DNA from 2 places in the Rossellomorea sp. YZS02 genome. Region 2 is predicted to be linked to the other one. Evidence: riboswitches for the same ligand, from Rfam matches in the RefSeq annotation. Region 2 holds a riboswitch; the other holds the start of a gene.
What was found. Region 2 has a riboswitch for glycine ahead of SLH55_RS17925 (amino acid permease). Riboswitches for the same ligand answer to the same signal wherever they lie in the genome.
Positions count from the first base shown of each region.

Region 1 (9,915 bases), on a different contig from region 2:
TCAAAAGTTGAAGATCATCCTCCCAAGTCTTTCTTGCTTGCTCCGCCCACTCGACGGGTTCCCTTTTAATTTCTTCGTATAGATATGACTGGACTCTGTTCACTCCACTTTTCGGTCTGATGATTGGTGTCAAAGTGAAAGAGAAATCTGGAATCTTCGGTGTCATGTTTTTGGTCATTAGAGCCCCATGAAAGTTTTCTTCTATGATTCCATTGATCAAGTTTACACCGATACTACGGATGCTGTCTTTCTTTCGGTTGGATTGATAAGATATTTTAATGTTCAATCCCAGCCAAGGATGAAGGGGCGTCTGTTGGCCGCTCGGAGTATACCGATTTTCATAAAGCCGTATATACCCTGCAAGATTCCGGGTTGAGTGGAAGATCTGATGAAGCCTCGGTGAACCAAAGTGGATCGGTTCACCTTTCATATCCTCAGGTGCATGATCAGGATTGGTGATGAGGGATAACGTCATCGGGTTCGGTGTCCCCCCTGTCTTTTCAAGATAATGCCAGTAGAATGGTCGGTTCATAAGTTCTTTATCCAAATCGATCGTGAGCTGTACAGTCATGTATCCATTTCCGTTCGCAACCATATCACATCCATTGGCGATGAAATACCGCTCAAGAAATCGATGAATTTCGTGCTGCTGCATTTGTTTTCTCCTCCTTTAATTGTTCTGCAAATTGAATCATACTTGTTAAATTCTCCATTTTGATCTTCATTTCTCCCTCTGTTCGGGATGAAGACAGGATATCTGTCACATGCTCTTCGAAATCCCTGAAATCCAGGCGGGTGAGTATTTCATCCAGTTGACCGATCACCCGTTCAAACAGATTGATTTTCTCATACAGAAGTTTCAGGATATGTTCTTCAACTGTATTTTTTGTAGCGAAGTTATAAATATGAACATCTTCTGTCTGCCCAAGACGGTGAACGCGGCCGATTCGCTGTTCCAATCTCATCGGGTTCCATGGCAGATCAAAATTGATCACGTGATGACAGAATTGGAGGTTGATTCCTTCTCCTCCAGCTTCAGTGGCAATCAACACCTGTGCATGCTTCTGGAATAACTCTCTCATCCAGTCTTTTTTTCCTCGTTTAAATCCTCCCCTGAAAGGGACCGAGCTGATTCCGTGCTGTTTCAAGAACCATTGAAGATAGAGCTGTGTTGCACGGTATTCTGTGAAAATGATCACTTTATCATTTATCGATTGAACGATTTCCAGCGCCTTTTGTGCCTTTGAGTTCATGGTCACGTTCTCTACTTTTTTCATCAGTGTACCAATCGTATGTTCAAAAGCAGGTGTAGGTGATTCCTTCTTTTCAAGCATATTTTTAAGTGTGTAAAATACAGCTTCACGGGAACTGCACGCTTCTCTTTGAAGGGTGAGGAGTGAGAAAGAGCTGGAATTTGCCCAGTCATCATATCTTCCTCTGAGCAGGTCGATGCTGTTATATAAATCTCTCTCAGCCTCGTTGAAATCAATTAATACAGTCTTCACATGCCTCTTCGTCCATTCAATCCCTGTATCGCCACGCCTATTGCGTATCATTACTTTGTTGATGAGGCTTTTCAGATGGTCATCCTCCTGAAGTGTACGATCCCCTTTTTTATATCTGTCCGTGAACCCAGATTCATTCCCAAGATGCCCAGGCTTTAGAAGGGAAACAAGATGAAAGATTTCTTCTACACGATTTTGGATAGGTGTTGCAGTCAATAGCAGGCAGAATTTCTTCTTGAGATTTTGGACAAATTCATAGTTTTTTGTTTTATGATTTTTCAGTTTGTGAGCTTCGTCGATGATCACCAGGTCATAATCCTGCTCATACACTTTTTCCCGATGAGGGCTCCTCTTTGCCGTATCCATGGATGAAACCACGATGTCACATTGATCCCATACGTAGCTCTTACGCTGGGGAACGGCGGGAATGAAGAACTTAGTGTTTAATTCATATGCCCATTGAGAAACGAGAGAAGCAGGAACCAAAATCAATACCTTTTTGACTAATCCCCTAATCATGTACTCTTTCAATATCAATCCGGCTTCAATCGTTTTTCCGAGTCCAACTTCGTCCGCAAGAATCGCTTTTCCGTTCATCGTTTCCACTACCTGCTTCGCTGCTTCCAGCTGGTGAGGGAGAGGAGTGACATTTGCCAAATGTTTTGGAGCCTGCAGGCCTTCAAAGTTCGGAATTGCAAGATGGTGCTCAAATTCGATGGCGAGTTTATAAAGCTCCCAGTTCCCCCAGGGGCCATCGTTTTCGATTAAACTTTCAAGACCTTCTCCCCACTGTTCATCAAATATAACCTCAACATTCATCTGAAAAACATCTCCTTATTTCTAATAAAAATGATTGCTCAAAACTCGTATTTAATGGTAGGATGAAAATAGATTTTCAATTGTTAGAAAAACTCGAAAATCCGAACATTCACATTTACAACATTTCTTCTGTATATTTCTAGTATGACCAATTGTTTCAAGGAATATTGGCGAATGATGACAAGGGGAGAGACTGTGCAAACAGCGCCGAAGGAGCAAGCACGTTTATGTGTGAATCTCTCAGGCAAAAAGACTCTTGTTGGACGCAACTCTGGAGAGCGTTTCCGAAACAGGAAACCACCAAAGGGGAAAGCCGTTCTTCGGTAAACTTTCAGGTGCAAGGACAGAGAAAACTTCTTTATGAAAAGGGGTTTTTCTGTCCTTTTTTCATGGGATAAAACTTGGTTAAGAATTATGCAAGCAAGGAATTTAAAGGGGGAAAAGTCATGTCAGAGTTAAAACAAACACCTTTATACGATGTGTACAAAGAGTATGGAGGTAAGACCATCGACTTCGGTGGCTGGGCTTTACCAGTGCAATTCTCAAGTATTAAAGAAGAACATGAAGCGGTAAGAACCCGGGCAGGACTATTCGATGTTTCTCATATGGGAGAAATTGAAGTGAAGGGTGAAGGGGCTCTTGACTACTTACAGAAAATGATGACAAATGATGTCTCCAAAGTAAAAGACGGAGGCGCACAGTATACGGCCATGTGCTACGAAAACGGTGGGACAGTCGACGACTTACTGGTTTATAAAATAAAAGACAATGATTATTTGCTCGTTGTAAACGCAGCAAATATAGATAAAGATTTTCAGTGGTTGAAAGAACATGAAACAGATGGTGTTGAAATCAACAATATCTCTGAACATATGGCGCAATTGGCCCTTCAAGGTCCGATTGCGGAAGAAGTACTGCAAAAAATCACCAATGAACATACATTGAGCGATATCGGCTTTTTTAAATTCCAAACTGAAGTGAATATAAATGGGAAGTCTGCACTCGTTTCCCGTACCGGTTATACGGGTGAAGATGGGTTTGAAATCTATTGTGCCTCAACTGATGCAGTGGCGATCTGGACGGCGATCCTTGAGGAAGGTAAAGAGCATGGAGTCCTTCCGTGTGGACTTGGTGCACGGGATACCTTACGTTTCGAAGCGAATCTTGCACTTTACGGACAGGAATTATCACAATCCATCACGCCGATTGAAGCCGGGATCGGGTTTGCTGTAAAAGTGAATAAAGAGGTTCCGTTCATCGGACAGGAAGTGCTGAAACAACAAAAAGAAGAAGGTGCTACACGAAAGATCGTGGGAATTGAAATGATTGATCGCGGCATTCCACGTCATGGCTATAAAGTATTTTCCGGAGAAGAAGAAATAGGTGAAGTCACAACGGGTACACAATCACCAACGTTAAAGAAAAATGTAGGGTTGGCCCTCTTGAATAAAGAGTTTACTGCCTTGGATACGGAAGTACTGGTGGAAATCAGAGGGAAAAAGTTAAATGCGAAAGTGGTAGCAACACCTTTTTATAAAAGACCAAAGAAATAGGGGAGGAATGACGGTCATGAAGCATCGTTATTTACCGATGACAGAGCAAGATCAAAGGGAAATGTTAGACAGCATTGGAGTAGACAGCGTTCACGATCTATTTGAAGATATTCCTGAACAGGTTCGTTTTATTGGGGATTACAAAATCAAACAAGCGAAGTCGGAAACGGAATTGGTAAAAGAACTCACTAAGATGGCCGCGAAAAATGCGGATCTGAAAAGTCATGCATCCTTTCTAGGGGCAGGGGTATACGATCATTACATGCCGATCATTGTGGATCATGTATTATCTCGTTCAGAGTTCTATACAGCTTATACACCTTACCAGCCGGAAATCTCCCAAGGAGAACTGCAAGCGATCTTTGAATTCCAAACGATGATTTGTGAACTGACAGGTATGGATGTAGCCAATTCATCCATGTACGATGGAGGAACGGCTCTGGCAGAGGCAGCTATGTTGAGTGCAGGTCAAACACGCCGCAAGAAAGTTCTCGTTTCGAGTACAGTTCATCCTGAATCACGTGATGTATTGAGATCTTACGCGAAGGGTCAATATATCGAAGTAGTTGAAATTCCGCACAATAATGGTGTAACCGACGTGGAAGAACTGAAGAAATTGATGGGGAATGACATAGCAGCGGTCATCGTTCAATACCCTAACTTCTTTGGACGGGTGGAGGAGCTGAAAGCGATTGAAGAAGTGGCACATGCAGAAAAAGCAATGTTCGTCGTTTCATCCAATCCCCTTGCCCTTGGAGCACTTACACCTCCGGGACAATTAGGTGCTGATATCGTCATTGGTGACGCGCAGCCATTCGGCATTCCAAGTGCCTTCGGAGGCCCTCACTGTGGATACTTTGCCGTGAATAAGAAGCTTATGCGTAAAGTACCAGGCCGTCTGGTCGGTCAAACCGTCGATGAAGATGGCATCCGTGGCTTCGTGTTGACCCTGCAAGCCCGTGAGCAGCATATCCGTCGTGACAAAGCGACTTCGAATATTTGTTCCAACCAGGCTCTGAATGCCCTTGCCGCATCTGTCGCTATGACGGCACTCGGAAAACAGGGAGTCAAAGAAATGGCCATTCAAAACATCCAAAAAGCTCACTATGCCAAAGAAGCCTTTAAAGCAAAAGGATTCTCCATCGCATTTGAAGGCCCTTCATTCAATGAGTTTGTCTTAAAGGTGAATAGACCTGTTAAAGAAATCAATAAAAAGCTTCTGGAAAAAGAAATGATCGGCGGGTACGATCTTGGATTAATGGATGACAGCCTTGCTCAGCATATGCTGGTAGCTGTTACAGAACTTCGCAGCAAAGAAGAAATCGACGCATTCGCAGCAGAATTGGGGGATTGTCATGAATAAGAAAGATCAGCCTCTTATTTTTGAATTATCTAAAGAAGGCCGCACAGGGTACAGCCTGCCAGAAATGGATGTACCACAGGTGGAACTGTCAGATCTCATTCCGACCGACTATATCCGTACAGAAGCACCTGAACTTCCTGAGGTATCGGAACTAGATATCATGCGCCATTATACAGCGTTATCGAAACGCAATCATGGGGTGGATTCCGGTTTCTATCCACTTGGATCCTGTACGATGAAATACAATCCAAAAGTGAATGAAAACGTTGCGCGACTGAACGGATTCGCTCACATCAACCCTCTTCAGGAAGCTGAAAGCGTGCAAGGTGCTCTTGAACTGATGTATGATCTCCAGGAGCATTTGAAAGAAATCACGGGTATGGATGAAGTCACGCTTCAACCTGCGGCGGGAGCCCATGGAGAGTGGACAGGTCTGATGATGATCCGTGCCTACCATGAGGCGAATGGAGATACCCATCGTACGAAGGTGATCGTACCGGACTCGGCTCATGGAACGAACCCTGCAAGTGCAACAGTTGCCGGATTTGAAACGGTGACGGTAAAGTCGAATGAAAACGGTCTGGTCGATTTAGAAGATTTAAAGCGGGTAGTCGGAGATGATACAGCTGCCCTCATGCTGACAAATCCAAATACTCTAGGTTTATTCGAAGAAAACATCATGGAAATGGCTTCCATCATTCATGAAGCAGGTGGAAAGCTCTATTATGACGGAGCCAACTTGAATGCGGTTCTCTCAAAAGCAAGACCGGGGGATATGGGATTTGACGTCGTGCATTTGAATCTTCATAAGACGTTCACCGGTCCTCACGGAGGCGGAGGTCCAGGAAGCGGTCCTGTAGGAGTGAAGGAAGACTTAATTAAATATCTTCCAAAACCTGTCCTTGTGAAAAACGGAGAGCAATATGAATTCGATTATAACCGTCCTGACTCAATTGGTCGTGTAAAACCATACTATGGTAACTTCGGTATCAACGTTCGGGCCTATACGTATATCCGAACTATGGGGCCGGACGGACTGAGAGCCGTGACGGAGAATGCCGTACTGAACGCAAACTACATGATGCGCCGCCTTGCTCCTTACTTTGACCTGCCGTATGATCGTCATTGTAAACATGAGTTCGTCATCAGTGGGAAACGTCAGAAGAAGCTTGGCGTACGCACGCTCGATATTGCGAAGCGGCTCTTGGACTTCGGATATCATCCGCCAACCATTTACTTCCCATTAAATGTCGAAGAGTGCATGATGATTGAACCAACGGAAACAGAATCAAAAGAAACCCTTGATTCTTTCATTGATGCCATGATCCAAATTGCAAAAGAAGCAGAAGAAACACCGGAAATCGTCCAGGAAGCGCCACACACGACCATCGTGAAGCGCATGGATGAGACACTGGCAGCAAGAAAACCGGTCCTGCGCTATACGAAAGAAGGCTAATGCGCATACTTAAACCCCTCAGTCGGATGACTGAGGGGTTTTTATTGAGGGACGGATCTATATTGAGCGGATTGTCGCTAGGTATTTTCTTTTTACCTGAGGGAATAGAGGTGATTTAAACCTTTAAAAGGATGGTGATTGTAGAAAGAGTGATAATCATTCAAATAGAATGGAGGAATCCGTAGAGTTGTGGTGCCGAATACGAATGTGTGGAAAGGGGATGGAGCCGATCCGGCATAAAATCCAGCCGGTTTGGTGGATTATCCGGCGGAATTGAGAAGGAATCCAACCGATTCTACCTTCAATCCGGTCATCTTTATCAAAAATCCAGCCGTCATCCATTTAATTCCATTCAATCATCTGATGATGAACAAAACCCCATCCCACTAAAAAAGGACCACCCCAGGGCGATCCTTCTACATTATTTTTTATGTTTTACTTTACCTGTCCACTTTTTAAAGCCGCCTTGCAAGTGGTGAAGGTCGCGGTATCCTTTGCGGTGCAGCATTTGAGCTGCTCTCCCGCTGCGAAGTCCGCTTTGGCAGTAAAGGTAAACGGGTTGATCCGAACGGATTTCCTTTTGTCTCATTTTGATCTGTGACAATGGAATATTCCGTGCACCCAGTACGTGACCATTTTCAAATTCATTCGCTTCACGAACATCTATCAATTGAGCCTTGCGATATCCTGCTCGAAATTCCTCTTCACTCAGTGTATTCACGATTCTCTTTTGATAGAAGAACGTAAAAAGTGAATAGATGATAATTCCACCCAGTACGACTAAAAGAATATATAATCCTTCCATCATTCATGCTCCTTTCTACAAATGCGCTATCTTCTATTATATTCATCATTCAAGTGATAATCAAAACATATTTTTCATTTTGAAGCAAAGACTTTCCAATCTGTTTTTCTTTGTTTTTTGGTGTGGATTTGATAGACTAGTAACGGACTTGAATCAAGAAACAATCGTACATAACAAAATCTTAACGCAAAGACGTAAATGAGGTATGTTACATGAAAAAGGAAACATGGAGATTCATTGACTCGGGAAATTGCTCCCCTTCTTATAATATGGCCCTTGATGAGGCACTGCTTGAATGGCACAGTGAAGGGAAGATACCTCCGACGATCCGGTTTTACGGCTGGGATCCAGCTACACTATCGGTCGGTTACTTTCAGAAGGTAGAGAAAGAAATCAATCTTGATGCCGTGAAGGAACATGGACTCGGATTTGTTAGAAGGCCGACGGGGGGGCGTGGAGTTCTACATGAACATGAATTGACGTATAGCGTCATCGTTTCAGAAGAACACCCGGAGATGCCTAAAACCGTCACAGAAGCATACCGTGTCATTTCTGAAGGGATTCTTAAGGGGTTCCAGGGTCTCGGGCTCGAAGCTTACTTTGCAGTTCCTAAAACGGCAGAGGAACGGGAAGGATTGAAAAACCCGCGATCTTCCGTATGCTTCGACGCACCAAGCTGGTATGAGCTGGTGGTAGAGGGAAGGAAAGTGGCAGGAAGTGCTCAGACCCGTCAAAAAGGAGTCATCCTTCAGCACGGTTCTATTCTCTTGGATCTTGATGAAGATAAATTGTTCAGTCTGTTTAACTATCCATCTGACAGAGTAAAAGAGCGAATGCAGCGTGCCTTCAAAAACAAGGCGGTTGCCATGAACGAAATCAGTTCTGAAACGATAATGATGGACATGGCCAAAGACGCATTCAAAAAAGGCTTTGAAGAGGGATTGAACATTCATCTTGAGCCATATGAACTTTCTGAAGAAGAAACACAATATGTAGTGGACCTCGCGAAATCCAGATACGAATCAGATGAATGGAATTTTAAACGGTAAAAATTTTTTTGTAGATAAAAAGCGATCCTTGTCGCTTTTTTCCTATTTTAGCAACTATTGCAGGGCTTCGATTTATATCAAGTCTTGAATTAATAGAATTGACTCATGGATTATATTGTTTTCTATTATTTACTCCTGTTTTCTATTTTTATTGGCTTATTATCCGTTTGACAAACAAATGACCTATTGACCTGAAACACAATATATGGTGTGTCGAATAATTTTTCGTACACAATATGTTGTGTTTATTTATTGCTTTTCCAGAATGGCTGTGATATCTTAATATTTGATATTAGTCATCAGCGAAATAACATAAACTGAAACATTTGAGATAGAAGGAGTTGTCTTTATGACTGTTGCGTCGAAAAATACGATGAATTTAAACACCGAAAGATTAAACAAGGATATTGGATTGTTTCCTCAAGTACATCCCATCACCCCTGATATGAAAACAACACACAAAGGTGTATCCCGTCTGGTCATGATCGATCGTTATTCGTTCAAGGACACAGAAAAAATCACCCTGTCTGAAGGTGACTTTGTCGTTCTTACCATCAAGGAAGATCCTAAATTTCCTGCAAGGGGATTAGGGTATATCACGAGTATCGATTGGGAAACGAAAAAAGCATCTGTCTGGATTGAAGATGAATACAGAAGCGCCATCGACAAGCCGGAGGAAATGGAAACGGGGATCGTCTCAAGAACACTGGATGTCATTGAGAAACCACTGGAAGTCTACTATGAACAAATTGCGAAGCGTAACGCAACAGGCTTGGCAGAAGTGGAAGAAACTCCTGAAAAGAGACAAGTTTGGTTTGAAAAATTTTATCATGAATTAGTAAATCTGCATTTTGTTCCAGCAGGGCGTGTGCTTTACGGAGCAGGGGCAGGAACGGATGTAACGTACTTCAACTGTTATGTAATGCCCTTCGTCCAGGATTCCCGTGAAGGCATTTCAGAACACCGCAAGCAGGTGATGGAAATCATGAGCCGCGGCGGAGGAGTCGGAACGAACGGATCGACGCTACGTCCACGCAATACCTTGGCAAAAGGTGTGAACGGTAAATCATCCGGTTCCGTTTCATGGCTGGATGATATTGCGAAGTTGACTCACTTGGTTGAGCAGGGCGGTTCACGACGTGGGGCTCAAATGATCATGCTTTCCGATTGGCATCCCGATATCATTGAATTCATCATTTCCAAAATGCAAAACCCGCGTATCCTGCGCTATCTTCTTGAGAACACAGAAGATGAAACCATCAAAAAGGCTGCTCAGGAAAAGTTGAAGTTCACTCCGCTGACAGAACAAGAGGAAGCGATGTACCAAGGGATTTTGAACTACAGACAAATCCCGGGCTACGGTGG
Region 1 is NZ_JAXBLY010000015.1:9,020-18,934, forward strand. It holds gene SLH55_RS15065 (YqhG family protein) at 1-655, opposite strand, end outside; gene SLH55_RS15070 (DEAD/DEAH box helicase) at 624-2,324, opposite strand; glycine riboswitch at 2,499-2,590, shown strand; gene gcvT (glycine cleavage system aminomethyltransferase GcvT) at 2,771-3,877, shown strand; gene gcvPA (aminomethyl-transferring glycine dehydrogenase subunit GcvPA) at 3,894-5,240, shown strand; gene gcvPB (aminomethyl-transferring glycine dehydrogenase subunit GcvPB) at 5,233-6,696, shown strand; gene SLH55_RS15090 (rhodanese-like domain-containing protein) at 7,118-7,501, opposite strand; gene SLH55_RS15095 (biotin/lipoate A/B protein ligase family protein) at 7,714-8,550, shown strand; gene SLH55_RS15100 (vitamin B12-dependent ribonucleotide reductase) at 8,900-9,915, shown strand, end outside.
Region 1: another riboswitch for glycine. It lies ahead of gcvT (glycine cleavage system aminomethyltransferase GcvT); the one in region 2 lies ahead of SLH55_RS17925 (amino acid permease).

Region 2 (9,915 bases):
TCAGCACACGGCGGTGACGTATGGGCGACAAGTAAGGAAGGGAAAGGTACAACGATCATCTTTACTCTCCCATATGACGTCGGACAAGAGGATGATTGGTCATGAAATACGAAAAAATAAAATCGATTATATTAACCTTACTTGTTTGCATCAGTATCTTCCTGACCTTTAACCTTTGGACATATCAACCGGGATATGACACAATCGACAGCAATGAAACCTTTGACGTATCAGTAGGAGAAAAGATGAAGGAGCCTAATCTTTCAAAGATATTGATCAAGCCATACGAGCTTTTTTATCATGCAGGCAATAAGACGGTCGGGACGCTTGATGGAGAAGCAATGGACAATGTGATAAAAGGTTTGAGCAGCTGGACACTGTTTGATTTGAAAGACTACTCAAATCAATATACGAAAGACGAGATGAAAGCCATCACTCAGGGTGAAAAGAAAGTCGAGATTGTATTTCCTGATAATGTGCCATTTTCCGTCTATAGCCGCGTCATCCATTTCGAAGATAAAAATATTCCGACGGCCTCGTTCGATCGAATCGTCATTGATTTGAACACGGTGAACTCGGATGCAGGAACCATCTATTTTGCCTCCCTTGATTCCGGTAAGAAATATTTTTATGAATGCCGGGTGAATGTGGAAAGCTTACAAAAATTCGAGAAAATGTTCTTGAAAAAGGTTGCTTCTTATGATGAATATATAGAGCAGCCCCTGAATTCCAACAAAAATATCTTTCTTCCAAAGTATCCGAAAGACTATAAGAGCTATCGATTCTACGCTGATACTCTATCGTTGGAAGATTTTAAGAAAGCACTATTCAGTGACCCCAACAACGTGGAAGTCAAAAAGAATACCTTTATCAATATACCAAGCTTCATGAAGACGGATGAAGAATACAGCACTCTTTCGTATATCAATTTATCTGTCGATAGCGATTCCGCCATCGCTCCAGCGTCTCTCTTGCAAAAAAGCATGGAATTTGTGAATGATCATGGTGGGTGGACGGATGATTATCATTACTTTTCCAGCAGCACCGTTGAAAATAAGGTTGTCTACAGATTGTTCATGGAAAACCATCCGGTCTTTAACGAGAATCATATGGCCGAGGTCATTCAAGAGTGGGGAACGAATTCCATCAGTAAGTATGAAAGACCGTACTTTACACTGGACATGGTGTCGAAAAATGCAATCAGAGACGTGCAGCTTCCTTCCGGTGCCTCTGTCCTGTATGCGTTGAAGAACAGCTCGAAAGAACTGGAAGACGTAGAGGATATTGTCGTCGGATACAAGATGACCAGGGATACAAATGAATCCAACAAGAAGTTCTTACTATTCGAACCTTCCTGGTACTATAAGCTTAGTGGAAACTGGATAAGGGTCCCGCTGGAAGAATTGGAGGCGTTCTAACAGATGGATTGGAGTAAAACAAAGAGCATTTTCATTATCGTCTTTTTGGTTCTGGATATATTTCTCCTGACCATATTCATGAATAAAATCAGGGAAAGCAATCCCGATACATTAGGGCAGACCACAATTGAAGAAACGTTAAAAGCGGCCAATATCAAGTACCCTCCAAAGTTGTCCAAAGAACCGGTGAAAGATGCCATCATCAGTGCCAGCACGAAAAAAATCAGCGAAAAAGATCTGGAAAAATTAAAGGATCAAGAAGTGAATGCCGTCAATGACAATACAATCAATTCAACTTTGAAAGAACCTGTTTCCATAAGTGAAAATTTTTCTCCGGATGAATTAAAGGATTTTCTAAAAAAGCACATCCTAAATGGAGAGCAGTACAGCTTCTGGAAATATAGTAAAGAAGAACAGACCATTGTCTATTTTCAGATGTTTAAAGACCGGAAAATCTTCAATAATGCCAATGGGAAATTGATTCTCTATTTGAATACAGACCGCGAAATCGTTTCGTATAAACAAACATTGTTGGATAACCTGAAAGAATCTACGGGGAAAAAACAGCTGGTTACCCCTTTTGATGCCCTCAGGTTCCTGGTGGAAAACAATGAGATTGAAAATGGCAGTGAAATTGTCGGTGTACCGAGCCTTGGGTATTCAACCTTCGGACCCATCGATGAATATCAGGTATTGGCCCCTACCTGGCATTTCGTCGTCGAAAAAAATGACAAAAAAGAAGATGTATTTATTAATGCCGTTGAGGCACAGATCGTAGAAATCACCAATCCAGAAAAAGAAACATAGGAGTGAGCGTTATGACGATGCATTTTAGTGTACTTGCGAGCGGCAGTACAGGAAATGCAATATTTGTCGAGTCAGAGGAGCACTCTTTCCTTGTCGATGCCGGTTTAAGCGGCAAGCAGATGGAAGGTTTGTTCAGTCAGATAGACCGGAAGATAGAAGATCTGTCGGGGATTCTGGTCACTCATGAGCATAGTGATCATATTAAGGGAATCGGTGTCCTGGCAAGGAAGTACAAGCTTCCGATTTATGCGAACGATAAGACCTGGAATGCCATGGACGGCTTAGTGGGGAAAATCGATACGGAGCAGAAGTTCTCCTTTGATATGGAAACGGCCAAGCACTTTGGGGGGTTGAGCATCGAGTCCTTCGGTGTATCACATGATGCAGCTGAACCGATGTTTTATATCTTCCATCATGGGGATAAGAAGCTGGTTCTGGTCACGGATACAGGTTATGTAAGTGACCGGATGAAAGGGATCATCTCGAATGCCGATGCCTATGTGTTCGAAAGTAACCATGATGTCGGGATGCTTCGCATGTGCCGTTATCCTTGGAATATCAAGCGACGGATCCTCAGTGACTATGGCCATGTGTCCAATGAAGATGCGGCCATTGCCATGAGTGAAGTGATGGGAGACAACACAAAAGGAATCTACCTGGCCCATTTGAGTCTGGATAATAATATGAAAGACCTGGCAAGGATGAGCGTCACTCAGACACTCGAGTCCCAAGGAATCATAGTAGGAGAACAAATTGATCTATTTGATACGGACCCTAAAGTTCCAACGCCTTTAGTTGCCATTTAAGCCGGTTCAAATGTTTACGATGTCTCTTATGAAGGTATGAAAAAGGTGAGGACTATTGTCTTCACCTTTTTGTGTTTACATAGAATGACACGGGTGTCGTCCAGCTCCGTCGGCTAGAGGCATGAGATCATATGCCAAGAACTTCATGAGCGCATTTTCTATGTTCTCGTCATATGCATTTACCTCTGGTCATTGCGTCTGCGTTTTTGTGTCGTCCATATCCTGCCGTAAGCAACCTCCCCTCCACTCTTGGGTTTGATTATGAAATTCTTACCTTTTTTTCATCATTTTTTAATTTAACCTGACTATAATCGGGCTTGGAAAGATAAAATAACAAAAGGAATAGCTGGTAGAAAGGATGAAGATATATGGGATATTATGACGGTAATCATTCTGAAGGCAGGACAGGCAGACAAAAGGGAAACCGGGGCGGGATGTTTCTTGCAGGGTTATTGGGAGTCATCCTCGGTGCAATCCTCGTAGTCGTAGCCATCCCGCAGCTGACGAACTTTGATATATTACCCTATTCGGTCCAGCCGGATCAGGATCTGAAAGAAACCGATCAGGCTTACCATAACGGCACCACTCAGAATGTTTCAGTCAATGTGACAACGGATGTCACGAAAGCAGTAGAAAAGACGGGAGATTCTGTAGTAGGAATCACGAATATCCAATCCCAAAGCTTCTGGGGTCAGGGTGGTGGACAGACCCAGGATCAACAGGCAGGGACAGGGTCCGGTGTCATGTATAAAAAAGAAGGAAATACCGTTTATATTGTGACCAATAATCATGTTGTCGAAGGGGCAGATCAATTGGAGGTTACCCTTGCTGACGGTACAAAGGTTCCGGCAAAGCTTCGCGGTACTGACGTTTGGACAGACCTTGCCGTCATTGAAATCGACGGAAGCAAGATCAAGAAGGACGATATCGCCGAGTTTGGAAATTCAGACGAGCTGAAAGCAGGAGAGCCTGTCATCGCCATCGGGAATCCCCTTGGCCTGCAATTCTCAGGTTCTGTGACGCAAGGAGTCGTCTCAGGTGTGGAGAGAACGATACCCGTCGATATCAACCAGGATGGTATGGAGGATTGGAATGCAGAGGTTCTCCAGACCGATGCAGCCATCAACCCGGGTAACAGTGGTGGAGCGCTTATTAATATTTCCGGACAGCTGGTCGGCATCAACTCCATGAAAATCGCCCAGGAAGCAGTAGAAGGTATTGGACTTGCCATCCCAATCAATTCAGCCAGACCAATCATAGAAGACCTTGAACAATACGGTGAAGTGAAGCGTCCGGCAATGGGTGTCACCCTTGAAGACGTCAATCAGATCTCTGCTTACCACCAGCAGGAAACCTTAAAACTGCCGAAGGATATCAATTATGGTGTCATGATCAGACAAACCGTCCCGAATTCACCTGCTGCTCAAGCTGGCTTGCAAGAGCTTGATGTCATCACAGAACTTGACGGTGAGAAGATCCAGAATGTAATTGATCTCAGGAAGCATCTATACAATAAAAAAGAAGTGAACGATCAAATGAAAGTCACCATCTACCGGGATGGTAAGAAGCAAGAAGTCACGATGAAATTAACGGACGAATCGCGATTATAGAATGTGGATAAAACGAAAAGCAGGAATGGCACGTGCCCTTTCCTGCTTTTTCTTTACATGATATGATAATTGTGGATAAGTATATATACATGACTTTAAAAGTATGATGAGGAGGAAACGACATGATTTACTGTTGCTTAGACCACGTGGAATTAGCCATGGATATTGTCGTAGATGAGCATGAGGTAGCGCCTCAATTAACAGAGCTGTCTGAAGAAGTGAAGTTATCCACAACCTGTGAATATTGTGGGAATAACGCCGTATATATAGTGGCGAACTAATATTCCCATACCATATAAAGAAACGGATTGTGGATATGTGGATAGTTTCTGTGGATAACGTGTTTGTAAATTGTTTGTAAAGCGAGTGTGGATGTGTGAATATCACCATAGTAACGATTGGAAAGTTGAAAGAAAAATATTTAAAGCAGGGCATCAGCGAATATGTGAAGCGTCTTGGTGCGTATGCAAAAATCGATATTGTTGAGCTTGCGGATGAAAAGGCCCCTGAAGTGCTGAGCGATTCTGAAATGGAGCAGGTAAAAAATAAAGAAGGAGAGCGGATTTTGTCCAAAATTTCTCCCGATCACCACGTCATCGCCCTGGCCATCCAGGGGAAAATGCGCTCTTCAGAAGAGCTTGCCGATAACCTGGACAAGCTTGCTACGTACGGGAAAAGCAAAGTGGCGTTTGTGATTGGAGGATCATTGGGTTTGAGTGATGACGTGATCAAACGGTCAAATGAGACTCTCTCGTTTTCGAAGATGACTTTTCCTCATCAATTGATGAGGTTGATATTGGTGGAGCAGATTTATCGGGCTTTTCGGATAAATCGGGGGGAACCGTATCATAAATAACTGAGTCTGTTAGCCAAATGCCTCTCCTAATTGTAGGGGAGGCGAAAATATCATGAGTTTTCTAAGGACAAATAGAAGTGACAAGAATATAGATTGACAAATAAGAAAATTCTTTTAGACTAAAAGTAGTTCTTTCCTCAAATTTCTCTGAAAAAATTCCTTTCAAACTAACTACTCTGTAATTCTTCATTTGCTTTTTTCTTCTCTCTAGTTGAAACCACATATCTTTACTCCTCTAGACTTTACACTCATAAATTTCAAAAAATCTTTCCAAAATTTAATTCAATAATGGAGATGATTCATTCTTGGCATCAATTATGTATGCTATTCAATGCCCCTGTTGTGAACGTACTGCTTATGTTGATGATTATTACAAAACGGATGAGAAGTACATCTTTTGTATGGTGTGCGGTTATTACTTCACTAAAACAATAGAAAAGTATACCGAAAACTCTATTAAGTACAAGGTAGAGGAACGTAAAGGTCACGGTATGTTTGTATTGGAAAATAATGATGGGAATTGCAAAAAAGTGATGTTGAACGATAGTCTAACAGTTACGCAATTAGAAGAGTTAAAAGCATCCCTTAAGGATACGAATGTTAACCAGGAGAAAAGCTACTTAATTTCTTTTGAAAACGGAGTGTTTACCATCCTATTTGGGAACCCACCGGAACATTTTTATTTATCATTTGAAGCGTATCGGAAAAGGATGATTGCCAAGTATGGAGTTCCTGAATATGATTTTATGGTTCCTATTGATGGATAGTTAAGTGGAAAAATTGAGGAAAGAACGGTTTTCAAATTCAATTAGTTTATCGGATGTTTTTGAAAAACAGGCTAAAACTCGTTGGATAGTAAGGAGGATTGCTATGGGATTTGAAGCAGAATACCAGAGTTTTTTGAATGTACATGCTCAGAAAAGAAACGGGGAACGGTTGAGGCGTTTACAAGAAGGTCACAGTCAGGCTGAAATGTTGTTTTTGAAACAGGTTTGGTGGCCTTCATTTTATCACTTTCAATATCTTCATCCAGAATTTGAAATCAATGATTTTAAGGATGGAAAACGGTATTTAGATTTTGCTTACATTCGTCCAGCCATCCGGATTTGCTTTGAGATAGACGGTTATGGTCCTCACTTAAAAAATATAAGCAGGTGGCAATTTTCCGATAGTCTGGAACGTCAAAACCAGTTAGTGATGGACGGATGGACTGTCATCCGCTTTTCTTATGACCAAGTGAAAGAAAAACCTCGTCGATGTCAGCAGGTTGTACAGCAAGTGATTGGCCGATGGCTAGGTGATGGGCTGGAGCAGACCACTCTAACCTATGCCGAAAAGGAAGTGCTCCGGCTAGCGATCCGAAAAGGAAAATCGATCTCCCCTATAGAAGTTGGGAAGTATTTGAACCTAACAGACAAGACGGTAAAAAGATTACTCTCTCAACTTGTTGAGAAAAAGATGTTGATTCCCGCATCTGGGGTTAAGAGAATCCGCTCTTATCGCTTAGGGGAGCAGGTTAAACACTCTATCTGATAAATAGACGGAAAAATTCCGCTTAATTATTAAATCAAACTTAAAATAGCTTAAATAAACGGAGAAATTCCGTCTATTGACTCAAATAACGTCAAAATGGAGAATTGTCCTTTGCTTAGACGGAAAAATTCCGCTTAAATACCCTCAAAATGAGCTTCAACCTATATATAACCGGAAAATCTCCGCTTAATTTAAATCCTCTGATTAAAATCAACGGTGATAAATTAGAAACAGGAAATCTAAGAGAACATCATGTTGAGTATGTAATCCCTTCTGTTGACAAAACCTCCACAAGCCCTTAAAATTATCAACTATTCAACGAAGTTATTACGATCAAAAATTATTTAATAGAAAGCTATGATTGCCATGGATCATCCCATGGCAGGAGCAGCTTCTGGAGAGACCGTGGGGATTCCGCGGCGCCGAAGGGTTCATTATCTCAGGCAAAAGGACAGAAGAGTATCGGATATTTTTTTGGTGTGCGCTCATGCCAATTGATATTTGTTATTCTTATGACCACGAGATTGGAGCCCATCCAATCTCTTTTTTGTGCTTATTTTTACTGGTTGTAAGGAGGAGTTAAGGTTGGAACAACGAGAATTAAAGAGGGATCTATCAAACCGGCACGTTCAGCTGATCGCCATCGGGGGTACGATTGGTACGGGGCTGTTCTTAGGTTCCGGTAAGGCGATACAGCTTGCCGGTCCCTCTATCATCTTTGCTTATTTGATTGTGGGTATTGCCCTGTTTTTCGTGATGAGATCACTTGGGGAGCTGTTGTTATCGAAAGACGGGTTTCAATCGCTGCCAGACATTGCGGAGGAGTATCTTGGACCCCGGTTCTCCTTTGTCACGGGTTGGACGTACTGGTTTTGTTGGATCATGACGGCGATGGCCGATGTGATCGCGGTTGGTGTGTATGTGAACTATTGGTTTGACATTCCACAGTGGGTCCCTGCCCTCATCTGTGTCATCATTTTGTTGGGACTCAATCTATTAACGGTCAAATTATTTGGGGAATTGGAATTTTGGTTTGCTTTAATCAAGGTCATCACCATCCTTGGGTTAATCGTCCTTGGTGTCATTTTGTTGGTGATTGGGTTTAAGACAGATGCTGGAGCGGTTACGGTTCAGAACTTGTGGGACCATGGAGGATTTTTCCCGAATGGAATGTCAGGGTTCCTCCTTTCTTTCCAAATGGTCATCTTTGCCTATGTCGGTGTGGAATTAGTCGCCGTATCGGCAGCGGAAACATCCAATCCGAAGAAAAATATCCCCTCCGCCATCAATAAAATTCCTTTAAGGATCTTATTTTTCTACGTGGGAGCCCTGGCCGTCATCTTGTTCATCAATCCATGGGTGGAGCTGAATGCTGCGGAAAGTCCGTTTGTGAAAACATTTAGCCTGGTCGGGATTCCGCTGGCGGCAGGAATCATTAATTTTGTCGTGTTGACGTCAGCCGCTTCCGCTTGTAACAGTGGAATGTTTTCTACGAGCCGGATTCTTTATCATTTGAGTAAGGATCATCAGGCATCGTCTCATTTTTCCAAATTGAATCAAAACCATGTACCGAGTAACGGATTATTCCTTTCCACATTGGTCATATCAGTGGGGGCATTGTTAAGTAAGCTTATACCGGAACAGGCCTTTGGGATTGTGACGACCATCAGTGCCATATGCTTTATTTGGGTATGGGGCATCATTCTGATCTGTCATATCAGGTATAAAAAAACCCGTCCGCACTTACATGAGAAAGCCACATTTAAAGCACCGTTTACACCATTCATCAATTACGTGGTGCTTACAATGTTTGCAGCGATCCTGGTGATTATGCTGTTTTCGGATGCGACACGGCCGGCCTTACTGTTGACTCCTCTATGGTTTATTGTCTTATTTATTTTGTATCGGATGAGGAGCAAAAGGTAGCACTCATTGTTACAATGGAAGTGAGACGAATCCATTAGGGGGAACGAGATCATGACATACGATAAAGTCCGTTGGGGAATCATCGGCTGCGGAGATGTGACGGAACGGAAGAGTGGACCGGCTTTTCAAAAAGTCGAATATTCCGAGCTGGTAGCGGTTATGCGCAGGACGGGGAAGCTTGCGAAAGATTATGCGGATAGACATGGGGTTCCGAAGTGGTACGATGATGCCGATGAGCTGATTAACGATCAGGAGGTGGATGCGGTTTATATCGCCACGCCTCCAGGCTCGCATATGGAGTATACCCTTAAGGCGGCGGCTGCCGGTAAGCCGGTTTATGTGGAAAAGCCGATGGCCCGGAATTTCAAGGAATGCACGGAGATGTTGGCAGCTTGTAAGAGTGCGGGCGTTCCGCTGTATGTCGCTTATTACCGTCGGGGGCAGGAGCGATTTTTGAAAATAAAAGAACTGCTGGATCAAAACAGCATTGGTGACGTTCGATTTGTCTCCTCGACTCAATATCAGAAGGCAAGAGACGATGTAATGGATTGTGATCATCTTCCTTGGCGGGTTCAGCCTGATGTCGCCGGTGGAGGGTTATTCTTTGATTTGGCCAGTCATACGCTGGATATCCTTGATTTTCTCCTCGGACCTATTCAAGAAGCAAAGGGCTTTGCTTCCAATCAGGCAGGTTATTATGAGGCAGAGGACATTGTGACAGCAACGTATCGGTTTGCCTCGGGCGTTCAAGGGGTCGGAAAGTGGTGCTTCACGGCTTTTGAAGATGTGGATAGGAATGAAATTGTCGGAAGTAGAGGGAAGATCAGCTTTTCCACTTTTGGTGATGATCCGGTCACGCTGAAAACAGCGGAAGGTCAAGAACAGTGGAGTTTTGAACGACCGATGCATGTACATCAGCCATTGGTGGAAACGATTGTGAAAGAGTTAACCGGCGGTGG
Region 2 is NZ_JAXBLY010000020.1:4,558-14,472, forward strand. It holds gene walK (cell wall metabolism sensor histidine kinase WalK) at 1-105, shown strand, start outside; gene SLH55_RS17885 (YycH family regulatory protein) at 102-1,418, shown strand; gene SLH55_RS17890 (two-component system regulatory protein YycI) at 1,422-2,225, shown strand; gene SLH55_RS17895 (MBL fold metallo-hydrolase) at 2,237-3,031, shown strand; gene SLH55_RS17900 (S1C family serine protease) at 3,400-4,641, shown strand; gene SLH55_RS17905 (CxxH/CxxC protein) at 4,764-4,922, shown strand; gene rlmH (23S rRNA (pseudouridine(1915)-N(3))-methyltransferase RlmH) at 5,018-5,497, shown strand; gene SLH55_RS17915 (hypothetical protein) at 5,803-6,264, shown strand; gene SLH55_RS17920 (DNA-binding response regulator) at 6,368-7,030, shown strand; glycine riboswitch at 7,415-7,495, shown strand; gene SLH55_RS17925 (amino acid permease) at 7,616-8,956, shown strand; gene SLH55_RS17930 (Gfo/Idh/MocA family oxidoreductase) at 9,008-9,915, shown strand, end outside.